2 regions of the Mycobacterium sp. NGS16 genome follow, and region 1 is predicted to be linked to the other one. Evidence: riboswitches for the same ligand, from Rfam matches in the RefSeq annotation. Region 1 holds a riboswitch; the other holds the start of a gene.
The links. Region 1 has a riboswitch for cobalamin ahead of AC5Y4Q_RS02985 (PPE family protein). Riboswitches for the same ligand answer to the same signal wherever they lie in the genome.

Region 1 (8,792 bases):
TTGTTGGCCTCGGCGGCGGCGTGGACGGCGCTGAGCACCGAATACACCGAGATCGCCGACGAACTGGCGGCGCTGCTGGCTGCGGTGCAGACCGGGGCGTGGCAGGGCCCGTCCGCCGAGGCGTACGCGGCGGCCAACGCGCCGTATCTGGCCTGGCTGACCCAGGCCGGTGCCGCCAGCGCGGCGATCGCGGCCCAGCAGCAGACCGCGGCCACGGCCTACACCAGCGCCCTGGCGGCGATGCCGACACTGGCTGAATTGGCGGCCAACCACGCCACCCATGCGGTGCTGGTCGCCACCAACTTCTTCGGTGTCAACACCATCCCGATCGCTGTGAATGAGGCCGACTACGGCCGGATGTGGATCCAGGCCGCCACCGTGATGGCCACCTATCAGGCGGTGGCCGGGGCGGCGGTGGCGTCGAGTCCGCAGACGGTCGCGGCGCCGCAGATCGCCAAAGTCGGATCAGCCGACTCCAGCCAGCCGCAGCTGCCGCCGGACCGCCAGAACGACATCATGGAGTGGCTGCAGAACAGCGGCTACACCGACTTCTACAACAACGTGTTGCAGCCGATGATCAACGAACTGGCCAGCAACTCCTACTTCCAGTCGATCTTCGCCGGGTTCGACCCCTGGCTGACGATCACCGGAAACCCGTTGAGCTTCTTGAGTCCCTACAACATCGCGTTCGCACTGGGCTACCCGATGGACTTCGGCTCGTTCGCCGCCTACCTGTCGCAGACGTTCGCGTTCATCGCCGCCGACCTCACCGCGGCGTTTGCCTCCGGCAATCCCGGCACCATCGCCTCGACGCTGTTGTTCACCGCCGTCGAGGCCATCGGCACCATCATCACCGACGTGATCGCCCTGCTCAAGACGCTGCTGGAGCAGGCGGTGGTGCTGATCCCGATGGTGCTGCCGATGCTGACCACCGCGCTGGCGCCGCTGGCCGCCGCGCCGCTGGCCGGGCTGGCGGGGCTGTCCGGCCTGGCCGGTCTGCACGCCGTTCCGGTGCCGCTGGCCCCGGCGCCGCCGCCGTTCGCCGGGCTGACGGTGGCGCCCACCCCACCGGTCCCGGCGCCCGCGCCGGCGCCCGCAGCGGCACCGGCTCCCGACCCGGCGCCGCTGCCGGCCGCACCCGGGTCCCCACCGCCGCCGCCCGCGCCGCCGCTGTCTCCAGTGGAGGGCCTGTCCGCCATGTATATGGTCGCCGGCCTGGGCCAGCAGGCCCGCCGGGCGGCCGGGACCAGCGTGCGCCGTCGCACAGCACCCGAACCCGACACCGCCGAGGCGCCCGCGGAGGCCGTTGCCGCAGAGGAGAACACCAGGGCCCGTCGGCGCCGCAAGGCCAAGGCCGACCTGCTCGGCCGCGGCTATGAGTACATGGACCTCGAAGAACCGGTGCTGCCGAGCGGGCTGACCGCGCTGTCCGGAGACGCCTTCGGCGGCGGGGCCACCACGCCGATGACGCCGCGCACCTGGATGCCGGAGTATCAGCGCGGCCTGCGGTAGGACTCCAGGTAAGACGGCAGCGCGATGGCCGGGTCAAGGTCGGCGGCCGGCTCCGGCGGCCCGGCCTCCAGGCGCAGCGGAACCACGCCGGCCCAGTGCGGCAACGCGATGTCCTCGGGTTCGTCGTTGGGGCCGCCGTCACGCACCGAGGCGGACACTTTGACGAGGTCGAGGGCCAGAACGGCCGTTGCGGCCAGCTCCCGGCGGTTGGGTGGCCGGGCGTCGGTGGACCGTCCGGGCGCGACGTGATCGAGCAGCGCATCCAGCCCGAGGCGCTTCTCGGCGTCGTCCTCGACCAGCCGGGCGTTTCCGATGACAACCACCGAGCGGTAGGCCATCGAGTGGTGCAGCGCCGAGCGGGCCAACACCAGCCCGTCGACCAGGGTGGCGGTGACGCAGACCGGCAGACCGGCGGGGCCGGCGGCCAGCACCGGGCCGCTGCCGGTGGAGCCGTGCAGATACAGCGTCTCGTCGACCCGGGCATGGGTGGTGGGCAGCACCACCGGATGGCCCTCGCGGGCATAACCCAGATGGCAGATCAGGGCCTCGTCCAGGATGCGGTGCACGGTGTCGCGGTCGTAGCGGGCCCGTTCCCGGTAGCGGGTGGGGATGGTCTGCGGTGTCGGCGCGTAGGTCACGGGCTTGCCTCCGTTAATGTACTAGTGCAATATTATGGCTGTGCCAGTACAATACAGGATCAGCGGTGGCGGTGCCGAGGCGATCGCGGCCAGCGTCGAAGAGGGCATCGCCGCCGGCGCACTGGCGCCCGGCGCCGCGTTGCCGGCGATTCGCGAGCTGGCGCAGCAGCTCGGGGTGAACCCGAACACGGTGGCCGCCGCCTACCGGTTATTGCGTGACCGCGGCGCCGTTGAGAGCGCGGGCCGCCGCGGCACCCGGGTGCGCGACCGGCCGGCGACCACACCGCGCTCGTTGCGTGGGCTCGCGGTACCTCCGGGCGTGCGGGACCTTTCCACCGGAAACCCGAATCCTGCACTGTTGCCCGCGATTTCGGTAGCGCCCGGGCCAGTGGTGCTCTACGGGGATCCGCCGATCACGCCCGCGTTGGCCGAGCTTGCCGCGGCCGAACTGGCCGCCGACGGGGTGCCGGCCGACCACCTCGCGGCCACCTCCGGAGCGCTGGACGGCATCGAGCGGGTGCTCGCTGCTCACCTGCGCCCCGGTGACCGGGTGGCCGTCGAAGACCCGGGATGGCCCAACCTGATTGACCTGCTTGCTGCGCTGGGGCTCGTCCCCGAACCGGTCGGGGTCGACGACGACGGTCCGCTGCCCGCCGATCTGGCCCGCGCGCTGGGACGCGGGGTGCGTGCGGTGGTGGTGACCAGCCGCGCCCAGAATCCCACCGGTGCAGCGGTTTCCGCTGACCGCGCAGATGACCTGCGGGCTCTGCTGGACGGATCCGATGTGCTGCTCATCGAAGACGACCACTGTGCGGCTATCGCCGGCGTGCCGCTGCACACACTGGCCGGAGTGAGCCGGCACTGGGCGTTCATCCGGTCGGCGGCCAAGGCCTACGGTCCGGATCTGCGCCTGGCCGTGCTGGCCGGGGATCAACGCACCGTGGAACGGGTGGCCGGCCGGCTGCGGCTGGGGCCGGGCTGGGTCAGTCACCTACTGCAGAATCTGACGGTCGGGCTGTGGCGCGACCCCGCGGTGGCCCGGCAGGTGGCCGACGCCGAAAGCGCCTACGGCGCCGCCCGCGCCGGGCTGTGCGCGGCGCTGGCCGCCCGAGATGTGGTGGCGCACGGCCGGTCCGGGCTCAACGTGTGGGTCCCGGTGCCCGACGAGGCGGTGGCCATGACGGCGCTGTTTGCGGCGGGCTGGGCGGCGGCACCGGGGGCGCGGTTCCGGATCCGGTGCGCTCCGGGCCTGCGGGTCACCATCGCCGAGCTGGCGCCCGCCGATATCGACCCGCTCGCCGATGCGGTCGCCGCTGCAGTGCGCGGCCCCGGGCGGTCCAGCGTCTAGCCGCGCACGGCGACCGGCGAGGCTCGGCGGCCGTGCGATAATGCGCCGGTAAGGCAACGATGGTGCAGGAAGCCGGTGTGAATCCGGCACGGTCCCGCCACTGTGATCGGGGAGCGACCCTCAACAGCCACGGCTCCAGGTGGAGTTGGAAGGCGAGGCGAGCGGTGATCCGAGAGTCAGGACACTCACATCGTCGCGTCCTGCGACCCGGGGCGGTGTACCCCGAGAGAGCTGATCACCTTGACTGCGCCTATCTGGGTGGCGTCGCCCCCTGAGATCCATTCGTCCCTGTTGTCCGCCGGCCCCGGAGCCGGCCCGCTGCTGGCCTCCGCGGCGGCTTGGAGCGCCCTGGCCGTCGAGTACACGGCGATCGCCGACGAACTGACCACCGTGTTGGCCGCGGTGCAGGCCGGCGCGTGGCAGGGCCCGTCGGCGGAGGCGTTCGTGGCCGCCAACGCGCCCTATCTGGCGTGGCTGCTGCGGGCCGGTGGGGATGCGACCGTGACGGCCGCGCAGCACCAGAGCGCGGCGGCGGCCTACACCAGCGCGCTGGCGGCGATGCCGACGCTGGCCGAACTGGCCGCCAACCACGCCACCCACGGGGTGCTGGTGGGCACCAATTTCTTTGGTATCAACACGATTCCGATCGCCTTGAACGAGGCCGACTACGCGCGGATGTGGCTGCAGGCCGCCACCGTGATGACGGTCTATCAGGCGACGGCGAGCACCGCGGTGGCCGCGGCCCCGCAGACCGAGCCGGCGCCCGCGGTGCTCAAAGCGCCCGGGAGCGCCGACGCGTCGGCCCCACAGCCGCCGCAGTGGTTCCTCGACTTCGCCAAATGGGTAGAAGGACTGGTGCCACATCCGCCCTATCCCGACAGCGGCCAATACCCGCTGTACGCCGAGCTGGTGGACTTCTTCAACAAGATCGGCTACACGGGAATCGCGGACCCGCTGGCCAAGTTCTTCGCCGAGCTCGCCGGCTCGGGCGTGCTGCCGCCACCGGGGGTCCCCGGGTCCTGGCTGGCCTGGACGGGCAACCCGCTGAGCTATCTCAATCCTGCCAACCTGGCCTACATCTTCTCGGTGCCGCTGGACCCGGGGTCCTACTTCGCGTTCACCAGCATCGTCATCGTCGACGACCTGCTGGCGATCATGTACACCGCCCTGTTCAACCCCCAGGCGCTGGGGCTGGTCGTGCCGATGGCGATGGTCGAGATCGTCGGGTCGACGATCGGCAACACCATCCAGGCGCTGAACTACCTGATCACCCAGACGGCGCTGATCCCGGCGCTGTTACCGGCGCTTGCCGCCACGTCCGTGCTGGCTCCGGCCGGGGTGATCGGCGGTCTGGGGATCGGGGCGCTGGCACATCACGCGGTGGCCGCCGCGGTGCCACCGCCCGCCTCTCCGCCGCCCGGGCTGGTGATGGCCCAGCCGCCGGCACCGGCACCGGCTCCCGCACCGGCCCCGTCACCGACCCCGGCACCGCCGGCCGCACCCGCCGCAGCCGCCGCCCCGCCGCCCAGCGCGCCGCCGCCGACACCGGCCGGGCCGCCCCCGGTGACCATGCCGGCCTACATGTACCTGGTCGGCGGCCTGGACATGGGTGCTCGACGGGCATCGGGGACCAGCGCCCGCAAGAAGCCGGTGCCCAAACCGGACAGTGCCGATGTTCCCGCCGCGGAATCGGCGGAAGAGGTTGCGCCCCAGCGGCGTCGGCGCAAGGCGAAGGTCGGCATGCTGGGTCGCGGGCACGAGTACATGGATTTGGAGCCTGAGCCCGTTGCGGCGCTGCCCTCGGATCGGGGCACCGGTTCGCACGGCTTCGCCGGCGCCACCCGGCGGGTGACCACCGCGCGTCCGGCCGGGCTGACCGCACTGGCCGACGACGGGTTCGGCGGCGGCGCGGTCAGCCCGATGATGCCGAACACCTGGCCGGCCGACCCGGACTGACCTGGCGGCGGCGCCCGGCACCGCCGCGCTTGGCAGCGGCGCTAGCCGCCGCAGCGAATCCGGTTCCCGCTGCGGTCCAACGGGTCCGGGCCCAGGCCCAGGTACTTCGCGCGCAACTTGTCCCAGAGTTCCAGCTGGCCCCACTCGGGCTCTTCGCGCATCTGCTGATCGTTGGTGAGGAAGGGGTTCGGCAGCATGATCGTCATCATCTGCTCGTCGCGCCCGTTGAACAGCCGCACGCCCCATGACATCGGGTTGCCGTCCTTGCCGATCCGCCGGTACAGCTCGGCGCGGCTGCACCGGCGAATCCGGCCCAGCTCCGAACCGCTGGCCCGGTGCTTGCCGATGCACAGGTGAAAGTGCCAGCGGCCGAAATCGACGGTGGCATACCCGTCGAGCATCGCGATCTTGCGCGGCGCGTTAGGGGCGGCGACCTCCCAGGCGGCGCCCTGCATGATGATGCCGAACCAGATCTCGTCCCAGTACTCGTCGAAGCACAGGTGCAGCAGCTCCAGCAGGCTCTGCTGATCGGCGGGCAACGGCCACAGTTGTTCGCGGCCGCGGTCTTCGGTGTCGACGATCGGAGGATCGGCGACGACGGTGTTCTCGGTCATGTGGGTGCCTTCCTGTTCCTCGGGATTTCGGGTTTGTGGTCCAAGGCGCAGTCGACGCACAGTCCGCCGCCGGGAGTGCGGTAGAACAGGCAGCAGGTGGTGCGCCGGTAGTCGGTGTGAGCGCCGTTGAAACGGATTGCGCCGGAGAGCCGTTCGTCTTCGCACACGTCGCGGGCAAGACCCCAGCCCGACTCGGTGGCCAGGGCCCGGGCGGCACCGAGAGCGGCGGAGGCGGCATTTCCGTACAGCAGCTTCTCCGAGATCGGACCGAGCCGGCGCAGCGCAGCGGCCAGCGGGGTCAGGTGTCGGCCCAGGACTGTCTCGGCCAGTAGCGTGTCCAGGTCGTCGCCGTGCCAGCCCATCGGCTCCGGTAGGTGCAGTCGAACCGTGCCGCCGGATTCGTTGTACCACAGGTGATCAGGGTCCAGATCCAGCAATAGCCCGTGCTCGGCGAGTGCGCCCAGTCCGATCGACCACAGCCGGGCGGCGAATCCGAGGAAGAAGGTCGACGCCGCAACCCGGTGATCGGATGCTCCGATGCGCTGCCCGACGTTGCCGACAGCTCGGGCGAGCATCATTTGATCGCTGTAGAGCCGCGTGACCGGGCGCCAGTCGCCGTCTAAGGTTCCGGTGGACACCGCGAAATACGGGCTGACGGTGGACAAGTCGGCCAGGGCCGACACCACCTGATCCTGGGGCGCCAAGCGGCGGTGCGGTTCGGCGGGAAGGGAGCGCAGCAGCTGTGGCAGGTCACGTAGCGCGGTGCGGGTGGTCGACGGCGCGGTGCGCAGTGCGACCGCATCGGGAGCGGTTGCGCTGACCATGATTTCGGCGGGTTCGCCGACATCCCAGCCCTCCCGCGACAGCACCCGGGTCAGTGCGGCACGCAACGGCTCGCCGGCGTCAACGCGGGCGGATCGGCGCGCACCGCCGGCGGTGCCGAACGCGAACATGCCGCTGGCCGGGTCAAAGCGCAGCGTGTCGGTGTCGAACATCGCCGCGATGCGCCCGGACAACATCAGCTCCTCACCCACGGTGTCCACCAGCGTTCCCGCGGGATCCAGCAGCCACACCCGATCGGCCACGCGCAGCGCCAACTCCAGGTCGTGAGTGCTGAGCACCACCGCCAGCTGCTGGTCACGGGCCAGCTCACGGAGCAAACCGAACAATCCGGCCCGCGAGGACACGTCCAGGAACGCGGTCGGCTCGTCGAGGATCAACAGGCCCGGCTGCTGCGCCAGGGCGCGTGCGGTCAGCACCCGCTGGCATTCCCCGTCGGACAATTCCGCCGCCGGCCGCGCGGCCAGATGCTGCGCGCCGGTCGCTCGCAGCGCCCAGTCGATGATCTCGTCGTCTTCGGGGCGCAGCCGGGCGCCCAGGCCCAGGTGCGGGATGCGGCCCAGCCCGACCAGCGCCCGGGCCGACAGCAGGCCCGGGTCGATTCGCCCGGTCAACACCACCGCGATCCGACGGGCCAGCTCGTCGCGCGGCAACCCGGTCAGGTCAGCGCCGTCCAGCAGCACCCGGCCGCCCAGCGCGGGCTGCAGCCCGGCCAGCGTGCGGATCAGGGTGGACTTGCCGGCGCCGTTGGGGCCGATCAGCACGGTCAGCTCACCGCGGCGGGCCCGGGCATTCAGGCCGGTCGCCACGGTGGTCGATCGGCGCCGATGGCGGTAACCGATCGTCAGGTCGGCCAGCTGCACGGCCGCTGTTGGGGGCGTCATGACGGCATCCCCGACCCGCGGCGGGCCCGCAACAGCACCGCGATCACCACCGGCGCCCCCACCAGCGCGGTGACGGCATTGATCGGGATGACCAGGTTGCTGTCGGGCACCTGGCTGACGATGCCGCACCCCAGCGCGGCGACCGCACCCAGCAGCACCACCGTCGGCAGCACCACCCGGTGATCCGAGGTGCCCACGGCGATGCGCGCCACGTGCGGCACCACCAGCCCGAGAAACGCGATCGGCCCGCAGAACGCGGTCGTCACCCCCGCCAGCAGCGACGCCGAGGCGACCGTGACGATACGGGCCCGGTGCACGTTGATACCCATTGTGGCCGCGTAACTCTCACCGAGCAGCAGCGCGTTGAGCGGCCGAATCGTCATCGCTGCGGTGACCAGTCCGACGGCCACCAGCGGCAGCAGCAACCGCAGATCGGCCCAGCCGGTCGCGGCGAAACTGCCCAGCCCCCACAGCAGGTATTGCTGCACCCGCTGCGGATCGGAGTAGACCAGCGCCAGACTCACCAGCGCGGTGCTGGCCGCACCCAGCATCACCCCGATCAACAGCAGCGTCGCCGCCGAGCGGGTCCAGCGGGAGAGGCCCAGCACCAACGTCAGCATCGCCGCGGCGCCCACGGCTGCCGCGACGACCTGACCGGTCCGGCTGGCCCCGGCGGTGCTGAAACCGGCCGCACCGCCGGCCAACACCACCAGCGCCACACCGAGGCTGGCCCCGGAGCTGACCCCGAGGATGTAGGGGTCGGCCAGGGTGTTGCGGAACAGGGTCTGCAGCTGCAGGCCGGCGACCCCCAGGGCAGCCCCGGCGGCCAGCGCGGTGAGCACTCGCGGCAGCCGCATGCTCGTCACGATCACCTGCCAGCGCGCATCCGACGGCTGGGCGCCGAACAGCACCCGGACGGTGTCGGCCAGCGGCACCCGCACCGGACCCAGCGCCAGACCCAGCAGGGCCAGCGCCAGCACCGCGGCCCCCAGCCCGGCCA
Region 2 (20,909 bases), on a different contig from region 1:
GCCCAGCTTCCCGAACACCAGACCGAACCGCGCCTTGGTCGAAAACAGCCGGGCGTCCATCGCCAGCATCATGGTGGCGCCGATCCCGACCGCGGCACCGTTGACCGCGGCGATCACCGGCTTGCGGCAGCCATAGATCGCCAACGTCACCCGCCCGCCGGTGTCGCGCACCCGGGCTAGCTCCGGATCGTCGAGGTCGGCCATGTCGGCCAGGGACGGCGACTTGGACTCGTCGAGGCCGAACACGTTGCCCGAGCTGGACAGGTCCATGCCCGCGCAGAACGCACGCCCGGCGCCGGTGACGATCACCGCGCGGACGGCGTCGTCGTCGTTGACCTCGACGAAGGTGCGCTCCAACTCTTCGGCCATTTCGACGGTGAACGCGTTGAGATTGTCCGGTCGGTCCAGGTACACGGTGAGAATGCCGTCTTCGACCTCATGGCGGAGCGTGGTGAAGTCCATGACGCCGAGGCTAGTTGCACCGATCTGTTGACTCTGCCCTTGGGGGGAGATTCGCCTCACCATCCTCACGCCGCCTCGGCACGCGAGAAGAAGCGGGGCGCGATGCCCGCCGCGGTGATCGCGACCGCCGCTGATCCCAGTGCCTGAGCCCAGCCGATCGGGCCGAGCGGCGTGCATCCCATGAACTGGCTGATACCGGGAAGGCTGATCAACAGTGCCATCGCCGCGAACGAGCCGCCCGCGGTGGCCAGCACTAGCGGTGAGCGCGACTCCAGCAGGGTCTGTCCCAACTGGGTGGTCACCAGCGCGACCAGCGCCACCGTGGAGGCGCGCCGGGGAAACCCGGTGACTCGCGCCATGAACCACGCTGCAAGCGTGGCGCTGGCCGTGGTCGTGCCACGCAGCGTCACTGCGCGCAGCAGTGCTTTCTCGTCGGGCCCACGCCCTCCGAAGGGCATCGGGCGCCGGGGTTGGCTGATCGCCAGCGCGGTGGCCGGGAACGCGTCGGTCACGATGTTGACCAGTAGCAGCTGGCGGGTGTTCAGCGGGGCCTGACCGGTCAGCGCGCTGCCGACGATCGCGAACAGCGCGCCGCTGGCGTTGCCGCCCAACAGCACCGCTACCGCGGCCTGCACCCGCTGCCACAGTTGGCTGCCCTCGTTGAGGGCATCCAGCAGGGTCTCGATGCGACCGTCCAGCAGCACCACGTCGGCGGCGGTGTGGGCGGCGTCGCTGCCCTGGGCGACGATCCCGATCCCCACCGTGGCGGCCCGGATCGCGGCGGCGTCGTTGGCGCCGTCGCCGACCATCGCCGACACCTTGCCGCTGCGTTCCAGCGCCTGCACCACCTGCACCTTGTTCGCCGGGGACATCCGGGCGAATACCACCTTCTCGGCTACTGCCCGCTCCTGCTCCTTACCCGACAACGTCTCCCATTCCGTGCCGGTGATGACCTGCTCCGCGGTGATCTGCAATCCCATCTTGCGGGCGATCGCGCGGCCGGTGGTCGGGTGATCGCCGGTGATCATCCGAACGGGCACCTGCCGGCGGTGCAGCTCGGCCAGCAGCCCGGCCGACCCGGCGCGCGGGGTGTCGGAGATGCCGACGAAGCCGACCAAGGTCAAACCGTCGGCGCACTGGCGCGCCATCGCCGCCAGCTGGGCTTCGGGATCGTCAGGGTCGGCCGAAAGTGATTGCAGTTGAGCGGGACTGAGCTCACGGCGTGCTACCGCGAGCACCCGCAGGCCGTCGTCGGCCAGCTGCTCCACCACGTCGTTGATATCGGCCGGGACGCTTTCGCAGGCGGCGAGCACCACCTCGGGGGCGCCCTTGATGGTCAACTCGGGCCCGAACACCGATGCCGCGAACGGCCGTCCGGAACGGAACGGCAGATGGGCATCGGGCCCCTCGGATGCGACGGCGCCGGGCACCGGTGCAGCCGCCGTCACGATCGCGGCGTCGGTGGCGTCGACGTGGCTTTGACCCTTCGTCGACGGTGTCGCGCGGACCGCGCAACGCAGTACCTCATCGCGGGAATGATCGGAAACCGTGCGCACCTCGGTGACCCGCAACCGGTTTTCGCTGAGGGTTCCGGTCTTGTCGAAGCACACCACGTCGACCCGGCCCAGAGCCTCCACCGAGCGCGGCACCCGCACCAGCACACCGGATTTGGTGAGCCGCTGCGCCGAGGCGTGCTGAGCCAGGGTCGCCACCACCGGCATGCCCTCGGGGACGGCGGCCACAGCTACTGAAACGCCGTGCGCCACCGCCTGCTGCAGCCGGGTACCGCGCAGCACCCCCAGGGCGCTGACCAATCCGCCGGCGACCAGGCTCAGCGGCCAGGTCCGGTTGGTGATCTGGCCGAGCTGATGCCCGAGCCCGATGTCGCCGTGCCGACTGGTGACCAGATCGGCGGCGCGGCGCACCTCGGTGTCGGGCCCCACCGCGGTCACCAATGCCAGGCCGGTCCCGGCTGCCACGGTGGTGCCGGCGAAGAGCATGCAGCGACGCTCGGCCAGTTCCGCGCCCGGGGTGGCGTCGATCTGTTTGGTCACCGGCAGCGACTCACCGGTCAGTGATGCCTCGTCCACTTCCAGTTTCTCCTGCTCGATGACGCGGGCATCGGCCGGCACCACGTCGTCGGGACCCACCTCGATCAGATCGCCACGCTGCAACTGCTCGGGAAGCACCTGAACCCGTTCCCGGGTGCCGTCCGGCCGGATCGTCACCTTCCAGGCGGGTGGGATCTGGTCGGCGAGCAGTCGATTCAGCCGCAGCTCGGCGCTGAGCCGTTGGCCGGCGGCCAGGACGGCGTTGCTGGCCAGTACCGAGCCCACCAGCAACGCGTCGATCGGTGAACCCAGTATCGCGGTGGCCGTGGCGCCCAGTCCCAGCACCGGGGTCAGCGGGTCGGACAACTCGTCGCGCACCGCGTCGAAAAACTGCCAGATCGTGTGGCGCCCGGCGTTGTCGGCAGCGCGCGGCGCGAAGGTGGGCTCCGCAGACGACGCCAACGCGGCACGCACCTGCTCAACCGACATGGCATGCCACTCGTCGACCGGAACCGGTCGGGGCAGCGGCGCGTTGACCACTTTGCGGGCCGACCAGTAGCCAGACAGCAGACCCGCTGCCGCGCCCAACACCACCGGTCCAGGACCGCGGCCCCGCACGGTCGGGATCAGCAGCAGAGAACCCAACGCCGAAGCGCCGATGGACAGTTCGACACCGCGGCGGCTGGCTTCCTTGGCCGCCGGCAGCGCGTGCAGAACCCGCCACACCCCGGCCAGATCATCGACGATCAGGTCCGCGTCCAGCGGTTGCGGCTGGTCTTCGAAAGCCGGCCCGGCCTCAGACCGGATGCCCACCCCGAGATCGGCAGCCGACAATGCCTGGGCAGCCGCCGAGGAGACCACCGCGACGGTGTGGCCTTCCTGCTGATACTTGTGCACCGCGTCGAGCAGCGCGTCGTCGACCGAATCGCCTGGCATCGGCGCGATTTCGTCGAACGCGGGCCGCAACTCGCCCAGACCGGCGGAGTCATCGACGGTAATGGTCTGCACGTCGGCGCGCTGTGTCTCGGCGAGTGTGGCGGCCGCCAGCGGATGGGGTGCCGGTGCGAACAGCGCCTCGGTAGTGGGACGTGCCTTGCCGCGGCGGGTGCCGGCGACGCGGTGCCACCCGGGCTGCAGGTCGCCGGCCGCCAGCATGGCCTGGGCGCGCTCCCAGGTGGTCAGGTCCTTCTCGCCGGCACCGCGAAGCCGCACCAACCGCAGCGCTGCACTGCGCAGTATTCGCGGATCGAGAATCACCACATCGATCCGATCCAGTCGGCGCAGGCTGTCCGGGTCGACTTGCAGCGCTTCATCGTTGTTGGCCAGCCCACGGCCCAGCGTCGCCGTGAACGATTCCTGGGTGGATCGCGCGGCTTTCGGCACGGCGACCAACGCGGCGGTGCCGGCCAGGTTCGGGTCGCGACTGGCCGCGCCGACCACGGTAGCGCCGATCGCCTGGACCCAGGTGCTGCGCTGCAGGTGGTTTTCGACGGGCCCGGCCGGCGACGGCACCAGGCGGGAGGCCGACGGGGCGGCCGATCCGGTGGCGGGGCGGCCCAGTTCCGGTTCGCGCCGGGACCAGGCCCGGGCGACGGCGCGCGCTTCGGCGGCTTTGAAGGTGTTGATCGCCAGGTCCACCGCCAGGATCGACGGCGCCACGGCCAGCGCGTTGGCGGCGGTGGAGGCCGCACCCAACGCCGTGTCGGTCGCGCGCTTGCCGATTCGTTCCTCGAGCAGCCGGCGCAGCCGCGGCTGGTGGTCCAGGGCGACTACGGCGCCTTGGACACTCGCCGGCAAACGTGGGAACCGCAGGACGCGTCCGGCCAGCGCGATGCCCAGGCCGACGGCGCTGACGCCTGCCATCGCCGCGGTGGTCATCGCCAGCAAGCCGTCGCCGGGCGCGGGGGATGGACGAGGTCGTCGCCCGTCGGCGACGTCGTCGCCGTCGTCGCCGGGCGCCTCACCCACTACGTCGGTGATCGCGTCGAGTACCTCATCAGGTGCCGGTTCGGCTTCGTCGATGAGAGCGGGCATCGAGGGGGGCATCGGTCTCCTTCGCTCGGCGACCGAATCTGCTGAATTCCCAGAGAGCTTCGGTCGACATGGTCAATCGTCCGAAGGTCTCGCTCGCGAAAGTCCTGGGTCCGCTGAATGACCGGGCGGGTTGGCCCGCCGTACTGACGACCATCCACATCCGCCACAGGCGTGGCGGGTAGGAACTACTCCCCTTCGCGACCGAAGGTAGGGCCGGTAAGCAGCGGCCGGCTGAACGCCGGCGGGACCCGACCTGAAATGCCGGTGAATTACTGCGAATTCCAGCGGGTCGGGCGGTGCCGGCGCACGCGCGGCTCAGGGTCAGGACTTGATCCCAGCGTGGGTTGCTCGGGTTTTTCGGGCCGCGGCGACCATGTTGGCCAGCGAGGCGGTCACCTCGTCGGTCTTGCGGGTCTTCAGGCCGCAGTCCGGATTCACCCAGAGGCGTTGCGCCGGAACGGCATTCAGTGCCTCACGCAGCGACGCCGCCATCTCATCGGTGGACGGCACCCGCGGCGAGTGGATGTCGTAGACGCCCGGCCCCACACCGCCTGCGAACCCGATCGCGTTGAGGTCGTCGAGCACCTCCATGTGCGAGCGCGCCGCCTCCAGGGAAGTGACGTCGGCGTCCAGGTCGGCGATCGCACCGATCACCTCACCGAACTCCGAGTAGCACAGGTGGGTGTGGATCTGGGTCGCGTCGCTCACTCCCGACGTCGACAGCCGGAAGGCGCCGACCGCCCAGTCCAGGTAGGCCTGCTGGTCGGCCTTGCGCAGCGGCAGCAGTTCCCGCAGCGCCGGCTCGTCGACCTGGATCACCGCGATGCCGGCTTTCTCCAGATCCAGCGTCTCGTCACGGATCGCCAGCGCCACCTGGTTGGCGGTATCGGCCAGCGGCTGGTCGTCGCGGACGAACGACCAGGCCAGGATGGTGACCGGGCCGGTGAGCATGCCCTTGACCGGTTTGTCGGTCAGCGACTGGGCGTAGGTGGCCCATGCAGTGGTCACCGGGTGCGGCCGGGCGACATCGCCGAACAGCACCGGGGGGCGCACGCAGCGGCTGCCGTAGGACTGCACCCAGCCGTTGGCGGTGGCGAAGAACCCCTCCAGTTGCTCGGCGAAGTACTGCACCATGTCGTTGCGCTCCGGCTCGCCGTGCACCAACACGTCCAGCCCGAGTTGCTCCTGCAGTGCGATGACGTCGGCGATCTCCGCCTTCATCCGGCGGGTGTACTCCGCGGAGTCGATCTCCCCGGCGGCCAGCGCCGCCCTGGCCTTGCGGATGTCGACGGTCTGCGGGAACGACCCGATGGTGGTGGTGGGCAGCGGCGGCAGGTGCAGTCGGTCGGCCTGAGCTGCCCGCCGGGTCTCGGCGCTGCCCCGGTGGGTACCGGCGGCGGTGATCGTCGCGATCCGGCTGCGGACATCGGCGTTGTTGAGCCGCGGGTCGGATTTGCGTGACGCGACTGCGGCGTTCGATGCGTGGATCTGCTCGGCGACCGCCTCGCGGCCCTCGGCCAGGGCGCGGGCCAAACTGACCACCTCGGTCACCTTCTCGGCGCCGAACGCCAGCCAGCTGCGCAGCGCGTCGTCCAGGCCGGTCTCGGGCTCCAGCGAGTAGGGCACATGCAGCGTCGAGCACGACGTCGATACCGCGACCGCGGCCGCCGATCCCAGCACCGTAGCCAGCTTGGCCAGCGCAGCTTCCAGGTCGGTGCGCCAGATGTTGCGGCCGTCGACCACCCCGGCGACCAGAACCTTGGAGGCCAGTTCCGGCACCGCGGCAATCGAATCCGTCGAGCCGTAGACCAGATCGACGCCGATCGCCTCGACCGGCGTGGCGGCCAGTGACGACAGGGCTGCGCCCGGGTCGCCGAAATAGGTGGCGACGAGGATCGACGGCCGGTTACTCAACCCGCCCAGGCGGGCGTAGACCTGCTCGGCCAGCGCGGGGGCATCGGCGGCGACGTCGGTCACCAGCACCGGCTCGTCGATCTGCACCCACTCGGCCCCGGCCTCAGCCAGCGCGGACAGCAGCTGGGCGTAGACGTCGGTGAGCTCGTCGAGGCGGAAGATCGGCGCCGGCGACCCGTCGACGGCCTTGCTCAGCAACAGGAAGGTGATGGGGCCGATGACCACCGGGCGGGCCGGAATCCCTTGCTCAACAGCTTCTTTGAGCTCAGCAAGCACCTTGGCCGGATTCAGCGCGAACGTGGTGTCCGGGCCGATCTCGGGAACGATGTAGTGGTAGTTGGTGTCGAACCACTTCGTCATCTCCAACGGGGCGATGTCGGCGTTACCGCGGGCGGCGGCGAAGTAGCGGTCCAGTTCGTCGGCCACCCCGGCCGCCCGCGCCGGGAGCGCACCGAGCAGCACCGCGGTGTCGAGCATCTGGTCGTAGTAGGAGAACGTGTTCACCGGCACCGAATCCAGGCCGGCAGCGGCCAACTGAGCCCAGGTGTCACGGCGCAGGCCGGCGGCCACCTTCTGCAGTTCGTCCTGCCCGATCCGGCCGGCCCAGTAACTCTCGGTGGCGCGCTTGAGTTCGCGGCGCGGCCCGATCCGGGGGGAGCCGAGAACGGTGGCGGTAAACGGTTGAGCGGTCACGATGCGATCCTTCACTCCAGAGGGGTGGATCACCGCCGGCGGACGTCCAGCCCATCCGGTCTCATGCAATTTAACGCACGATAACGCTGGAAAACCAGACGCCCATTCCGCGAGGCGTTGATCCGCCGAGCGCGGCGCGCCCGGCACAACGGGCAGGTCTTCGGACTCGCAGGCGCGCACCGGGGGTGCACCTAATGGCCGTCGCTTCCCAGTCCCGAACCCGAGACCAGTGCCTGTGACGGCGGTCGTTCCTGCATACCGCTGCGGGACAGTCCCGGATTCTCACCGGGTTCCCTCTCGCGCTCCACGGAAAACCGCGTCACGCTCGATGCCGACGCCGCCGCTACCGGCGGTGTCGGCAAACCAGTTGCGTGATCGAGATTACCCGGTCGGTCGCCCCCGAAGCGCCCGCAGGGCTTCCGCAATGGGCGTCTCGCCGTCGTTGAAATCGATGGTGCGGCCAATCGTCGCGTCCTCGGTGAGGCAGGCCGCGATCACCTGGGCGACATTGCCGCGCGACGCCTGCGTTTTGTCGGCGTCGGCGCGGGTCTCGATGCGGCCCGTGGCCGGCTCTAGGGTCAGCCGGCTCGGGCCCAGCACCGTCCAATCCAGGTCGGTGGCCCGCAGGTGAGCGTCCGCGGCGGCCTTGGCCTGGGCGTACGGGAAGAACGGATCGTCTTCGGGCACACCGTGTCCGGGGCCGGCGCCGAAGTAGGACACCATCACGAACCGGCGAACCCCGGCCTGGCCGGCGGCGTTGATCACCCGGATGGCGGCATCGCGGTCCACCGCGTAGGTGCGCGCCGGATTGCCGCCGCCGGCGCCGGCGGAGAACACCACCGCGTCGTGGCCGGCCACCAGCTCGGCCAGCCCGTCGGTGTCGAGCTGCTCGATGTCGGCCACCACCGGGATCGCCCCGGTCACCGCGACCTCCTCGGCGTGGTCGGGATTGCGGAAGATCGAACTCACCTCGTCGCCGCGTTCGGTCAGGATGGGGCTGAGCAGTAGGGCGACCTTGCCGTGGCCGCCGACGATCACAATCCGCGCCATGGATTCGACGCTACGCGAGTGCTGGGAGCACCCCCGTTGCCGTCAGCAGATAGGCCCGGTTGACAATCGTCGTCAAGGACCCTCGTTGATGAAGGAGAGCACCCATGGCCGAAGCCGTCATCGTAGAAGCGGTGCGCTCGCCGATCGGCAAGCGCAACGGCGGACTGTCCGGGGTGCACCCGGCCGAACTGTCCGCCCAGGTACTCAACGGGCTGGTCGGTCGCGCCGGGGTGGACCCGGCGCTGGTTGACGACGTGATCTGGGGCTGCGTCATGCAGGCCGGTGAACAGGCCCTGGACATCGGCCGGACCGCGCTGCTGGCCGCCGGCTGGCCCGAGACCGTGCCCGGGGTGACGGTGGACCGCCAGTGCGGCTCCAGTCAGCAGTCGGTGCATTTCGCCGCCGCCGGTGTGGTCGCCGGGCACTACGACGTCGTGGTCGCCGGGGGCGTCGAGTCGATGTCGCGCACTCCGATGGGCTCGTCGCTGGCCAACGGCGGGCACCCCTACCCGGAGGCGTTCCGTACCCGCTACAGCCAGACCCCCAACCAGGGGATCGGTGCGGAGATGATGGCCGAGAAGTGGGGACTGGACCGCACCACGCTGGACGAGTTCGCCCTGGCTTCGCATGAAAAAGCCGCCGCCGCCCAGGATTCCGGGGCCTTCACCGACGAGATCGTCGGGATCAAGGACGCCGAGGGCAACGTGATCAGTGCCGACGAGGGCATCCGCCGCGGCACCACCATCGAGAAGATGGCCCAGCTCAAGCCGGCGTTCAAGGAGGACGGCGTCATCCACGCCGGCAACTCCAGCCAGATCTCCGACGGCGCGGCGGCGCTGCTGTTCATGTCGGCGGCCAAGGCACGCGAACTGGGGCTGACCCCGCTGGCACGGGTGCACACCGCGACGCTGGCCGGCGCCGACCCGGTGATGATGCTGTCCGCGCCGATCCCGGCCACCGAAAAAGCGCTGCAGCGCAGCGGTTTGAGCATCGACGACATCGGGGTGTTCGAGGTCAACGAGGCCTTCGCCCCGGTGCCGATGGCCTGGCTCGCCGACATCGGCGCCGACCCGAAGAAGCTCAACCCCAACGGCGGGGCGATCGCGCTGGGCCACCCGCTCGGCGGATCCGGCGCCCGGATCATGACCACCATGCTGCACCACATGCGCGCCAACGGGATTCGCTACGGGCTGCAGACCATGTGTGAGGGCGGCGGCCAGGCCAACGCCACCATCCTGGAGCTGCTGTGAGTGAGGCGGCCGTTCTCGTCGAGCGGCGCGGCAACGTTCTGCTGATCACGATCAACCGGCCCGAAGCCCGCAACGCCATCAACGGTGCCGTCAGTACCGGCATCGGTGACGCGTTGGCGCAGGCCCAAGACGACGATGAGGTGCGCGCGGTGGTGCTCACCGGCGCCGGCGACAAGTCGTTTTCTGCCGGAGCCGATCTCAAGGCGATCGCCAACCGGGAGAACATCTACCACTCCGACCACCCGGAGTGGGGTTTCGCCGGCTATGTGCAGCACTTCATCGACAAGCCGACCATCGCGGCGGTCAACGGCACCGCGCTCGGCGGCGGCACCGAGATCGCCCTGGCCAGCGATCTGGTGGTCGCCGAGCAGCGGGCGCAGTTCGGGCTGCCGGAGGTCAAGCGCGGCCTGATCGCCGGTGCCGGCGGCGTTTTCCGCATCATCGACCAGCTGCCCCGCAAGGTCGCCCTGGAGCTGCTCTACACCGGGGAGCCGATCTCGGCCGCCGAGGCCGCCCGCTGGGGCCTGGTCAACCGGGTGGTCGAGGACGGCGGCGCACTGGAGGCCGCACTCGAGCTCGCCGAGCAGATCACCGGTAACGCGCCGCTGTCGGTGCAGGCCAGCAAGCGGATCGCCTACGGCGTCGACGACGGCGCCATCCCCGGCGAGGCGACCGGTTGGGCTCGCACCGGCCGGGAGTTCTCCGCGCTGCTTCGGACCGAGGACGCCAAGGAGGGACCGCGGGCGTTCGCCGAGAAGCGCGCACCGGTGTGGAAGGCGCGTTGAGCGACGTGCCCGAGCCGCTGATCATTCCCATTCGCGGTCGTGCGCCGCAGCTGCATCCGGAGTCGTGGGTGGCGCCCAACGCCAGCCTCATCGGTCAGGTTCACCTGGCCGCCCGGGCCAGTGTCTGGTACTCGGCCACGCTGCGCGCCGAGGCCGAGCCCATCGAGATCGGCGTCGACACCAACGTCCAAGACGGCGTGACCATCCACGTCGACAAGGAGTTCCCCGCCCGGGTCGGCGCCCGGGTCAGCGTCGGGCACAACGCGGTGCTGCACGGCTGCACCGTCGAAGACGACTCGTTGATCGGGATGGGCGCGATCATCCTCAACGGCGCGGTCGTGGGGGCGGGCTCTCTGGTAGCGGCCGGTGCCGTCATCCCGCAGGGCATGGTGGTGCCGCCCCGGTCGCTGGTGTCGGGGGTGCCGGGCCGGGTGCGGCGGGAGCTCAGCGAGGCCGAAGTCCGCAATAATCGGCACAACGCCGCGGCCTACCGCCGGCTGATCGAAGTCCATCGGGCGAACTGACGCAATCAGGCCACCGACTGCGGTTCGGCCGCTACCGTTTTAGGGCATGACCCAGACCAGTTCGGCCCGGCCCGGCCTGCTGCGCGAGTTCACCGGCATCTTCTCCAAGGTCTCCGCCCCGTACCACGAGCCGCGGGCGGTCGTGCACCGGCGTCGGGTCGTGGTCGCGGTGGTGGTGCTGCTCGGCGCCGCCGTGCTGGCCTCGATGCACACCAAGAACCCCGGTGACGCGGCGTTCTACTGGCTGTCGTTGGCGCTGGCCGCGGTCTGGTCGGTGGGGGCGGTCGTGGCGGGTCCGCTGCACCTGGGTGCGGTGCGCTTCCGTGGCCGCAACGAGCGGCCGGTGTTCACCGGCACCGGGGTCGGCCTGCTACTCGGCGGGGTGTTTCTGCTGGGCGGGCTGGCGGTGCAGCAGATCCCGCCGCTGGCCGGCCAGGTGACCGCGATCCTGGACTACACCACCCAGGTGTCCTGGCGACTGGTGGTGCTGATCGCCATCGTCAATGCGGTCGCCGAAGAGATGTTTTTCCGCGGGGCGCTGTTCAGTGCGTTCGGCCGCCGCTATCCGCTGGTGTTGTCGACGCTGCTCTACATTGCCGCGATGATGGCCGCCGGCAACCTGATGATCGGTGTCGCCGCGCTGGTGCTCGGCACCGTCTGCGCCATCGAACGCCGGGCAACCGGCGGGGTGCTGGCGCCGGTGCTGACGCATCTGGTGTGGGGGCTGATGATGGTGCTCGCGCTGCCCCCGATCTTCGGCAGGTAGCCGCTCAGGAGTCGGTGAACTTCGGCGGGCGCCGATCCTGAAACGCCCGGGTGCCTTCGCGGAAGTCGTGGGCGTTCAACAGAATTGACTGGCCGACGTATTCGCGGTCCAGCGTCGCGTCCAGCTCGGTCAACGTCGCGGCGTTGATGGCGTGTTTGGTCTTGGCGAAGGCCGCCGCCGGACCGGCCAGCAACGCGGCCAGCACCTTGTCCACCTCGGCGTCGAAGTCCTCGGCCGGGTACACCGCACTGATCAAGCCCCACGCCAACGCGTCGGCGGCCGGTAGGCGTTCGGCCAGCAGCGCCAGCCGCATGGCCCGGATCCGGCCGATCGCCGCCGCCACCAGCGCCGAGGCGCCGCCGTCGGGCATCAGCCCAATCTTGGTGAACGCCAACAGAAAAAACGCCTTATCCGAGGCCAGCACCAGGTCGCAGGCCAGCGCCAGCGACACTCCGACGCCGGCGGCTGGGCCCTGCACCACGGCCACCACCGGATGCGGCAGCGCCACGATCGCCCGGATCGCCCGGTTGGCCTCGACGATGATCTCCGTCGGCACCCCGTCGGAGGCGTCCTCGGCGCTGATCCCCGCACCCGAGCTGAACCCGCGACCGGCCCCGCCGAGTCGCACCGCGCGCACCCGCGGGTCGTGGGCGGCGCCTTCCATGGCGTCGGCGATACCGGCGAGCACGCCGGTGGTCACCGAGTTGAGGCTGTCGGGGCGGTCGATGGTCACCGAGAGCACCCCGTCGGCCAGGGTCACGGACAGGCCGTCCACCGGGGCCAGGGCGTCGATGCCGGAGTCGATTGCGGTCATGAGTGTCCACCATAGGATGCACATCACACGCAGACGACGAGGAGGCAGACATGGCGGGACCGTTGGCGGGGTTGCGGGTCATCGAACTGGCCGGCATCGGACCGGGGCCGCACGCGGCGATGATCCTCGGCGACCTGGGTGCCGACGTGGTCCGGGTGGACCGTCCGCCGAAATTCGGTGGCGGCGCGCCGAAGGACACCATGCTGCGCAACCGGCGGTCGGTGACCGCCGACCTGAAGTCGCCGGAGGGTCGCGACCTGGTGCTGGCCCTGGTGGCCAAGGCCGACGTGCTGATCGAGGGTTTCCGCCCCGGCGTCACCGAGCGGCTCGGCCTGGGGCCCGAGGACTGCGCCAAGATCAACGACAAGCTCATCTATGGCCGGATGACCGGTTGGGGGCAGACCGGGCCGCGCGCTCAGCAGGCCGGCCACGACATCAACTACATCTCGCTCAATGGCACTCTGCATTCGATCGGCCGCCAGGGCGAGCGCCCGGTGCCGCCGCTGAACCTTGCCGGCGATTTCGGGGGCGGGTCGATGTTCCTGCTGGTCGGCATCTTGTCCGCGCTGTGGGAGCGGCAGTCCTCCGGTAAGGGACAGGTGATCGATGCGGCCATGGTCGACGGTTCGAGCATGCTCGGGGCGATGATGTGGAGCTTCCGCGCGCAAGGGCTGTGGAGCGACGAGCGGGGCGTCAACATGCTCGACACCGGTGCGCCCTATTACGACACCTACGAATGCGCCGACGGGCGCTACGTCTCGGTGGGATCGATCGAACCGCAGTTCTTCGCCGAACTGCTGGCCAAACTGGGCCTGGACCCCGCCGAGCTGCCCGCGCAGAACGACAAGAGCCGCTGGCCGGAGCTGCGCGAGGTGTTCACCAAGGCGTTCGCGGCGCACGACCGGGACCACTGGGCGAAGGTGTTCGCCGACTCCGACGCCTGCGTGGCGCCGGTGCTGGCGTTCGGCGAGGTGCTCTCGGATCCGCACGTCGCGCAGCGCAACACCTTCTATGACGCCGACGGTTCCCTGCAGCCCATGCCGGCGCCGCGGTTCTCCCGCAGCGTGCCCGACGTCCCGACGCCGCCGGCGGTACTGGGGGCCGACAACGAGACCATCCTGAGCGACTGGGTATAGTCCCGACCAACCGGCTGGTTGGTTGACGAAGGGATGACGCAGTGCAGATCAAGGATGCGGTGGCGGTCGTCACCGGTGGCGCCTCGGGACTGGGCCTGGCGACGACGAAACGCCTGCTGGACGCCGGCGCGCAGGTGGTGGTGATCGACCTGCGGGGCGCCGACGCGGTGGCGGAGCTGGGCGACCGGGCCCGGTTCGCCGAAGCCAACGTCACCGACCCCGAGGCCGTCGGCGCCGCGCTGGATGTCGCCGAGTCCCTGGGCCCGGTGCGGATCAACGTCAACTGCGCGGGCATCGGCAACGCGATCAAGACACTGAGCAAAAGCGGCGCCTTCCCGCTGGAGGAGTTCACCAAGGTCGTGCAGGTCAACCTGATCGGCACGTTCAACGTGCTGCGGCTGGCCGCCGAGCGCATCGCCAAGACCGAGCCGATCGGTGAGGAGCGCGGCGTCATCATCAACACCGCATCGGTGGCGGCGTTCGACGGCCAGATCGGGCAGGCCGCCTACTCGGCATCCAAGGGCGGCGTGGTCGGCATGACCCTGCCGATCGCGCGGGACCTGTCCCGCGAGCTGATCCGGGTCTGCACCATCGCGCCAGGTCTGTTCAAGACCCCGCTGCTCGGTTCGCTGCCCGAGGAGGCGCAGCGCTCGCTCGGCGGGCAGGTGCCGCACCCGGCCCGGCTCGGTGACCCCGACGAGTACGGCGCGCTGGCCGAACACATCATCAGCAACCCGATGCTCAACGGTGAGGTGATCCGCCTCGACGGCGCGATCCGAATGGCCCCGAGGTAGGAGAGACGATGAGTATTACCACGAAGTTCACCGAGGTGTTCGGTGTCGAGCACCCCATCGCCCAAGGCGGTATGCAGTGGGTGGGCCGCGCGGAACTTGTTGCGGCGGTGGCTAACTCGGGGGCGCTGGGGTTCTTGACCGCGCTGACCCAGCCCACTCCGGCGGATCTGGCCAACGAGATCGCCAAGACCCGGGACCTGACCGACAAGCCGTTCGGCGTCAATCTGACCATCCTGCCGACGATCAACCCGCCGCCTTATGACGAGTACCGGCAGGTCATCGTCGACGCCGGCATCAAAATCGTCGAGACCGCCGGCTCCAACCCGGCGCCGCACCTGCCGATGTTTCACGACAACGGGATCAAGGTGCTGCACAAGTGCACCTCGGTACGGCACGCGGTCAAGGCGCAGAGCCTCGGCGTCGACGGCATCAGCATCGACGGCTTCGAATGCGCCGGGCATCCCGGCGAGGACGACATCCCGGGCCTGGTGCTGATCCCGGCCGCGGCGGCGCAGATCGAGATCCCGATGATCGCCTCCGGCGGCTTCGCCGACGCCCGCGGCCTGGTCGCCGCGCTGGCCCTGGGCGCCGACGGCATCAACATGGGCTCGCGGTTCATGTGCACCGTCGAGTCCTGCATCCACCAGAACGTCAAGGAAGCCATCGTCGCCGGTGACGAGCGCGGCACCGAGCTGATCTTCCGGCCGCTGCGCAACACCGCCCGGGTGGCGTCCAACACCGTCTCACGCGAAGTCGTCGAGATTCTGAACCAGGGCGGCCAGTTCCCCGACGTACAGGAGTTGGTGGCCGGAGTCCGGGGCCGCAAGGTCTTCGAGGACGGCGATGTCGAGGCCGGGATCTGGTCGGTGGGCACCGCGATGGGGCTGATCAACGACATCCCGACCGTGGGGGAGCTGGTGTCGCGGATCGTGGCCGAGGCCGAGGAGCTGATCTCGGGGCGGCTGGCCGACATGCTCGAGGCCGACGACGAGGAGAACGTCGCCTAAGGTCTGGTTCCCCTGCCGCGCCGAGGGTGTACGCAGTGCGAGAACTTCGCGACCTCTGCGCTCGAGGACCCCGGCGGCGTTGCTGAGTGGCTAGGTAGCTGGAGCGGCGCGGAGGACGCCAGGTAGCTCAACCTGAATGCAAGAGAAATGGGGTGACTCACCGGTTGCGGACTGCCCGGATGTGGGCGGCCGCCGTCGCGACAGGACGCGATTGGGAAAGGCGCCGCTGCCGCGGCGCCAATCAATCAGCTGGCCAGCGGATGCCAGTCGTCAAGCTGCTCCGAGGTGTCGCCCTCGACCAGGACATCGCCGTGGTACAGGGCCTCGAAGTCGACCTTGATGACGTCGGCACTTGAGTCGTCGATCCACATGACACTGAGCGTATGGGTCACTATTAAGGGATCTTTGAGTCACGTTTCGGGAAATGGTGGCAATCTTACCGACGGGTAGCGTTTGCCGGACGTTCCGGCGGAGACCAGCCGCTTTAGCCGACCGATGGCGCGATCGGGGGTGAACCCGGGGGGACGCTATGGTGGCCCCATGACCTCGCCTGCGACTCTGGACAACCCGCTGTTCGCCCGGATCTGGAGGTTCATGTCGAGCCGCGAGACCGACTGGCTGCGGGATCGGCGCCGGGAGAATCTGGAAGGCCTGTCGGGACGGGTGCTCGAGGTGGGCGCGGGTACCGGAAGCAACTTCGGTTTCTACCCCGACACCGTCACCGAGGTGGTCGCCCCCGAGCCGGAATCGCTGCTGCGGGAGGCCGCCGGGCAAGCGGCCGCGGTGGCGCCGGTGCCGGTGACGGTCGTGGCGAGCACCGTCGAAGCCTTGGATGCCCGCGAACCGTTCGACGCGATCGTCTGCTCACTGGTGTTGTGCTCGGTGGAGCAGCCTCGGGACGTGCTGCGCCAACTGTTCGCCCTGCTCAAGCCCGGCGGAGAACTGCGCTACTTCGAACACGTCGCCAGCGGTGGGGCGCGCGGCGGGCTGCAGCGCCTGGCCGATGCCACCATCTGGCCGAAGTTGTTCGGCAACTGTCACACCCACCGCGACACCGAGCAGATGATCATCGACGCCGGCTTCACCGTCGGGACGTCGCGGCGCGGGCATCAGTTCCCGGCGTGGGCGCCGGTACCGGTGTCGGAGTTTGCGCTCGGACGCGCCAGCCGCCCGGCCTGAGCCACGTCAGCCCAACAGCGAGGGCAGCCGCTGAAGCAGTCCGGGTAGGGCCGCCGAAGCGGTGTCGCGCATGCACAGCGTGGCTCTAGCCGACAGCGGCGTCGGCTCGGGGTTGACCTCGATGACGGTCTTGCCCTGCTCCAGTGCCAGCTCGGGCAGGCTGGCCGCCGGATAGACCACCGCCGAGGTGCCCACCACCACCAGCACATCGGCGGCGTCGATGGCTTCGACCGCGGCGTTCCACGGCCCTTGCGGCAGGTTTTCGCCGAACCAAACGATATCCGGGCGGATCAGCCCGCCGCAGCCGCACACCGGCGGCGGCACTTCCAGCTGTGGCTCTGCCATCTCGGGCAGCTTCTCGGTGTAGGGGTGACTGCAATCGGCGCAACGGAATTCGAACATGCTGCCGTGCAGATGGTGGACCGTGGAGCTGCCGCCGCGCTCGTGCAGATTGTCGACGTTCTGGGTGATGACCTTGACGTCGGCGTGCTGCTCCCAGTCCGCGACCGCCCGATGGCCGGCGTTCGGTCCGACCCGGCGGGCCAGGTGGTGGCGCCACAGGTACCAGCCCCAGATCAGTTCGGGGTGCCGGTTCCAGCCGTCGATGCTGGACACCTCGTAGGGGTCGTAGCGCGCCCACAAACCGTTCTCGTCGTCACGGAAGGTCGGCACCCCGCTCTCCGCTGAGATGCCCGCGCCGCTGAACACCGCCACCTGCACGCCACCAACATAGCGGGATACTGGGCCGATGGACTTCACCGAGCTGCTGGGGGCCGACATGCGGCCGGATGCGCCGTTATTCGAGCAGGTCAGGACTCGGATGATCGCAGCGGTCCGGGACGGCGTCCTCCCGCCGGGAACCCGGCTGCCGACGGTGCGTGACTTGGCGGGCCAGCTGGGCCTGGCGGTCAACACCGTGGCCCGGGCGTACCGGGAGTTGGAGGCCGCCGGGATCGTCGAGACCCGGGGTCGGCTCGGTACTTTCGTGGCGAGCAGCGATCCGGTCGATGCGGCGATGACCGAGGCGGCGGGCGCCTTCGTCGCGGCCGCCCGCGCTGTGGGCCTGGGCAAGGCCGATGCGCTGCGTTACCTGGATGCGGCCTTCGGCACGCTTTAGCCGAATTCGAGAAGGGTCAGCGACGGGCGAGCGTCGGCGAGAGCGCGCAGTCCGTAGATGGTCGGCAGCACGGTGTTGAACAGCCACCCGCGGCCCCGCGGCAACTGCAGGTCGTGCACGGCCCGGACGCCCGGCACGGTGTCCACCAGCTGGGCGGTCGCGGCGGCGGACAGCGTGAACGGCATGGCCGGTGCCCGGTAGCGCAGCGACGTCGGCACGCCGTGGCGGATCAGCCAGCCGATCCAGGCCGGCGGAAGGTCGAAGATCATCCGGCCGCCCGGAAAGCGGCGGGCGCACTCGGCGATCAGGCCCAGGGACTGCTCGGGCTGCAGATACATCAGCAGGCCCTCGGCGCTGATGAACACCCCGTCGGACGGATCGACCCGGTCCATCCAGCTGTAGTCCAGCGCGGACTGGGCGCACACCGAGACCCGTGATTCCGCCGGCAGCAACCGCTGACGGATCTCGATGATCGGAGGCAGATCCACGGTGAGCCAACGGAATTGCGGATCGGCAACTGCCTGGCTGAGCCGCCAGAAGCTGGTCTGCAAGCCTTCGGCCAGTGCCACCACGGTGCCCGTCGGGTGCTGCCGAAGGAAGCGCAGCGCCTCGGTGTCGATGCCCAGCGCGCGCACCGCGATGTCCTGGCGGGTCGAGCCGAACTTGGCGAAGTCGAAGTCGATCGAGTCCGCCAGCCGGACCGCCATCGGATCGTTGAGGATTCGGTCGGAACGGCGGGCTTCGGTCGCCCGCGCGTTCAACGTCAGCAGCGCCGTCTCGGAGACGCCGGTCAGGGTGACCTTCTGTGCCTGGCTCACCTGTGCGACCTTACCGGTGGGCGGCTCAGCGCAGCATCTTGCTCAGCGTGCGCAGGTTGCGCGTGGTGGTTGACGCCGCGTACCGCTTGTTGCCCATGGTCTTGCCGACGGTGCTGTCGAGGGTGTTGCCCTTGGGGATCTGCCAGTAGATCACTCCGTGGCCGGGCGCGATCTTCTCGCCGTTGCCGGCGCTGGTACTGAGTCCGGACAGCTCGGCGAGCACCGCCGGGTCAGCGACGAAGGTGACATAGGAGTGGTGCTCGGGCACCTCCGGCTCGAAGGGATAGGCCGCGATGATGCTGCGCACCGTGTCGAGGTCATACACCAGCACCCGGGCCGGGTAGCCGAAGCGCTCCCGCAGCGCGGCTTCGGTGGTGGCGCGCACCGCCGCGGCATCGTTGGGCGAGTCGATCAAGACGTTGCCGCTGGCGAGTATGGTGCGCACCTCGGACAATCCGGCGTCGGCCAGGGCGGCAGCGACATCGGCCATCTTGAGGTTGACGCCGCCGACGTTGACGCCCCGCAAGAACGCCGCGTACCGGGTCATCTGCGCGATGGTAACGACCGCGCACACCGGCTTCAATCGGTACGCTTCGGGGATGGGACGCCAGGTCTTCGACGACAAGTTGCTGGCCGTGATCAGTGGGAATTCACTGGGCGTGCTGGCCACTATCAAACGCGACGGGCGCCCTCAGCTGTCCAATGTGCAGTACCACTTCGACCCGCGCGCGGTCGCGGTGCAGGTGTCGGTCACCGAGCCGCGGGCCAAGACCCGCAACCTGCGGCGCGATCCGCGGGCGTCGCTGTTGGTCAGTTCCGATGACGGATGGTCTTATGCCGTCGCCGAAGGGGATGCTCAGCTGACGCCGCCGGCCGCCGCTCCCGGCGACGACACCGTCGAGGCGCTGGTGGCGTTGTACCGCAACATCGCCGGGGAGCACCCGGATTGGGACGAGTACCGCGAGGCGATGGTGACCGATCGCCGCGTGCTGCTGACGTTGCCGATCACGCACCTGTACGGCATGCCGCCGGGGATGCGCTGAGTTAGGCTCCGGGTCATGCCCGAACCAGATTCCGCCGCAGACGAGACCAAGCGCAAGTTCCGCGAGGCCCTCGAGCGCAAGAACGCGAAGTCGGCGGGCGGCTCCGACCACAAGGACGCCGGCGCCAAACAGACCCGATCGCACGGGCCGCTGGAGAGCCGCCGCGAGTTCCGCCGCAAAAGCGGCTAGTTACTGCACCGGGCAGGCGTACTTTCGGGCCACGTCCATCAACCGCTGGTCGGCTCCCGGGCCCACCACCCCCTGTGCGACCAGTTCCCACCCGATCAACCCGGGCAGGCCGCCTTCACAGGCCTGGTGGGCAACCCGCCATGCGGTGTCCGGATTCAGGTGGAACCCGTTGCGTTCCAGGCCCTGCATGTAGGTGTCGAATTCCGGCGTGCCCTGGTCCGGTATGGCACCGGCCGTGGCCGCGAAGGCGACAGCGGTCACCGTCGCTGCGAGAAGTGCTGCCGCTACACGTTTCATGGCTGTCTCCTGGAACTGCGTACGCCGGTTGTCGGCTCTACGGTTGCACATTCCACCGACACGGACGCTGGTACCGGCGAACTCGGGTGGTTCTAGACTGACCTCCGTGCCGAAGCTGCAGCTGGTGGGAGACCCGGCCGCCGACGCCCTGCTGAGCGCCGACCCGTTCGCGTTATTGGTCGGCATGCTGCTCGATCAGCAAATCCCTATGGAAGTCGCGTTCGCCGGGCCCAAGAAGATCGCCGACCGGATGGGCGGGCTCGACCCGCACGAGATCGCCGGCCGCGACCCCGAAGAGTTCGCCGCCCTGTGTGCGGAAAAGCCTGCGGTGCACCGGTTTCCAGGATCGATGGCGGCCCGGGTGCAGGCGTTGGCCCGGGCCATCGTCGACCAGTACGGCGGTGACACGGCCGCGCTGTGGACGGTCGGTGAGCCCGACGGGGCGCAGGTGTACCAGCGGCTCAAGGCGTTGCCCGGCTTCGGTGAGCAGAAGGCGCGGATCTTTCTGGCATTGCTCGGCAAGCAGTACGGCGTGACCCCGCCGGGGTGGCGCGAGGCCGCCGGAGCCTACGGCGGCGCCGGCACCCACCTGTCGATCGCCGATGTCGTCGATGCGGCGTCGCTGCAGCAGGTACGGTCCACCAAGAAGGCCCAGAAACAGGCTGCGAAACAAGCCCGGGAGAGCAAGGGAAAGGCGGCGACGTGAAGACCCATCTGAACTGTCCGTGCGGTGAGGCCATCGTCGGTAAGGACGAGGACGACCTGGTCGACCTGACCCAGAAACATCTCGCCGATGCGCATCCCGGTATGAGCTACGACCGGGACGCCATCTTGTTCATGGCCTACTGACGCCTCAGGGCACCACCGTCGAGCCGATGGTCGGCAGGAAGTTGCACTGGTGGTCCTTGGTGCTGACCTGACCGAAGATCGTCGACAAGATGCTGCCCGAGCCGGTGTCGACGATCGCGGTCAGCGTGGTAGGCCCG

Region 2: another riboswitch for cobalamin. It lies ahead of metE (5-methyltetrahydropteroyltriglutamate--homocysteine S-methyltransferase); the one in region 1 lies ahead of AC5Y4Q_RS02985 (PPE family protein).

What each region holds. Positions count from the first base shown of each region.
Region 1 is NZ_JCALEE010000001.1:608,987-617,778, forward strand. Features, by position in the region: gene AC5Y4Q_RS02970 (PPE domain-containing protein) at 1-1,512, shown strand, start outside; gene AC5Y4Q_RS02975 (pyridoxamine 5'-phosphate oxidase family protein) at 1,494-2,150, opposite strand; gene AC5Y4Q_RS02980 (aminotransferase class I/II-fold pyridoxal phosphate-dependent enzyme) at 2,191-3,498, shown strand; cobalamin riboswitch at 3,522-3,705, shown strand; gene AC5Y4Q_RS02985 (PPE family protein) at 3,739-5,454, shown strand; gene AC5Y4Q_RS02990 (DUF7676 family protein) at 5,496-6,068, opposite strand; gene AC5Y4Q_RS02995 (ATP-binding cassette domain-containing protein) at 6,065-7,792, opposite strand; gene AC5Y4Q_RS03000 (FecCD family ABC transporter permease) at 7,789-8,792, opposite strand, start outside.
Region 2 is NZ_JCALEE010000004.1:162,809-183,717, reverse strand. Features, by position in the region: gene AC5Y4Q_RS12545 (crotonase/enoyl-CoA hydratase family protein) at 1-462, opposite strand, end outside; gene AC5Y4Q_RS12540 (cation-translocating P-type ATPase) at 528-4,559, opposite strand; gene metE (5-methyltetrahydropteroyltriglutamate--homocysteine S-methyltransferase) at 4,869-7,154, opposite strand; cobalamin riboswitch at 7,289-7,489, opposite strand; gene AC5Y4Q_RS12530 (SDR family oxidoreductase) at 7,536-8,204, opposite strand; gene AC5Y4Q_RS12525 (thiolase family protein) at 8,309-9,454, shown strand; gene AC5Y4Q_RS12520 (crotonase/enoyl-CoA hydratase family protein) at 9,451-10,239, shown strand; gene AC5Y4Q_RS12515 (gamma carbonic anhydrase family protein) at 10,245-10,763, shown strand; gene AC5Y4Q_RS12510 (CPBP family intramembrane glutamic endopeptidase) at 10,810-11,529, shown strand; gene AC5Y4Q_RS12505 (enoyl-CoA hydratase) at 11,534-12,343, opposite strand; gene AC5Y4Q_RS12500 (CaiB/BaiF CoA transferase family protein) at 12,394-13,479, shown strand; gene AC5Y4Q_RS12495 (3-hydroxyacyl-CoA dehydrogenase) at 13,521-14,273, shown strand; gene AC5Y4Q_RS12490 (NAD(P)H-dependent flavin oxidoreductase) at 14,282-15,280, shown strand; gene AC5Y4Q_RS12485 (hypothetical protein) at 15,526-15,651, opposite strand; gene AC5Y4Q_RS12480 (methyltransferase domain-containing protein) at 15,821-16,459, shown strand; gene AC5Y4Q_RS12475 (NAD-dependent deacylase) at 16,466-17,179, opposite strand; gene AC5Y4Q_RS12470 (Rv1152 family transcriptional regulator) at 17,208-17,576, shown strand; gene AC5Y4Q_RS12465 (class I SAM-dependent methyltransferase) at 17,573-18,394, opposite strand; gene AC5Y4Q_RS12460 (DUF1697 domain-containing protein) at 18,420-18,941, opposite strand; gene AC5Y4Q_RS12455 (PPOX class F420-dependent oxidoreductase) at 18,994-19,437, shown strand; gene AC5Y4Q_RS12450 (DUF5302 domain-containing protein) at 19,453-19,626, shown strand; gene AC5Y4Q_RS12445 (hypothetical protein) at 19,627-19,923, opposite strand; gene AC5Y4Q_RS12440 (HhH-GPD-type base excision DNA repair protein) at 20,030-20,629, shown strand; gene AC5Y4Q_RS12435 (hypothetical protein) at 20,626-20,772, shown strand; gene AC5Y4Q_RS12430 (Rv1157c family protein) at 20,777-20,909, opposite strand, start outside.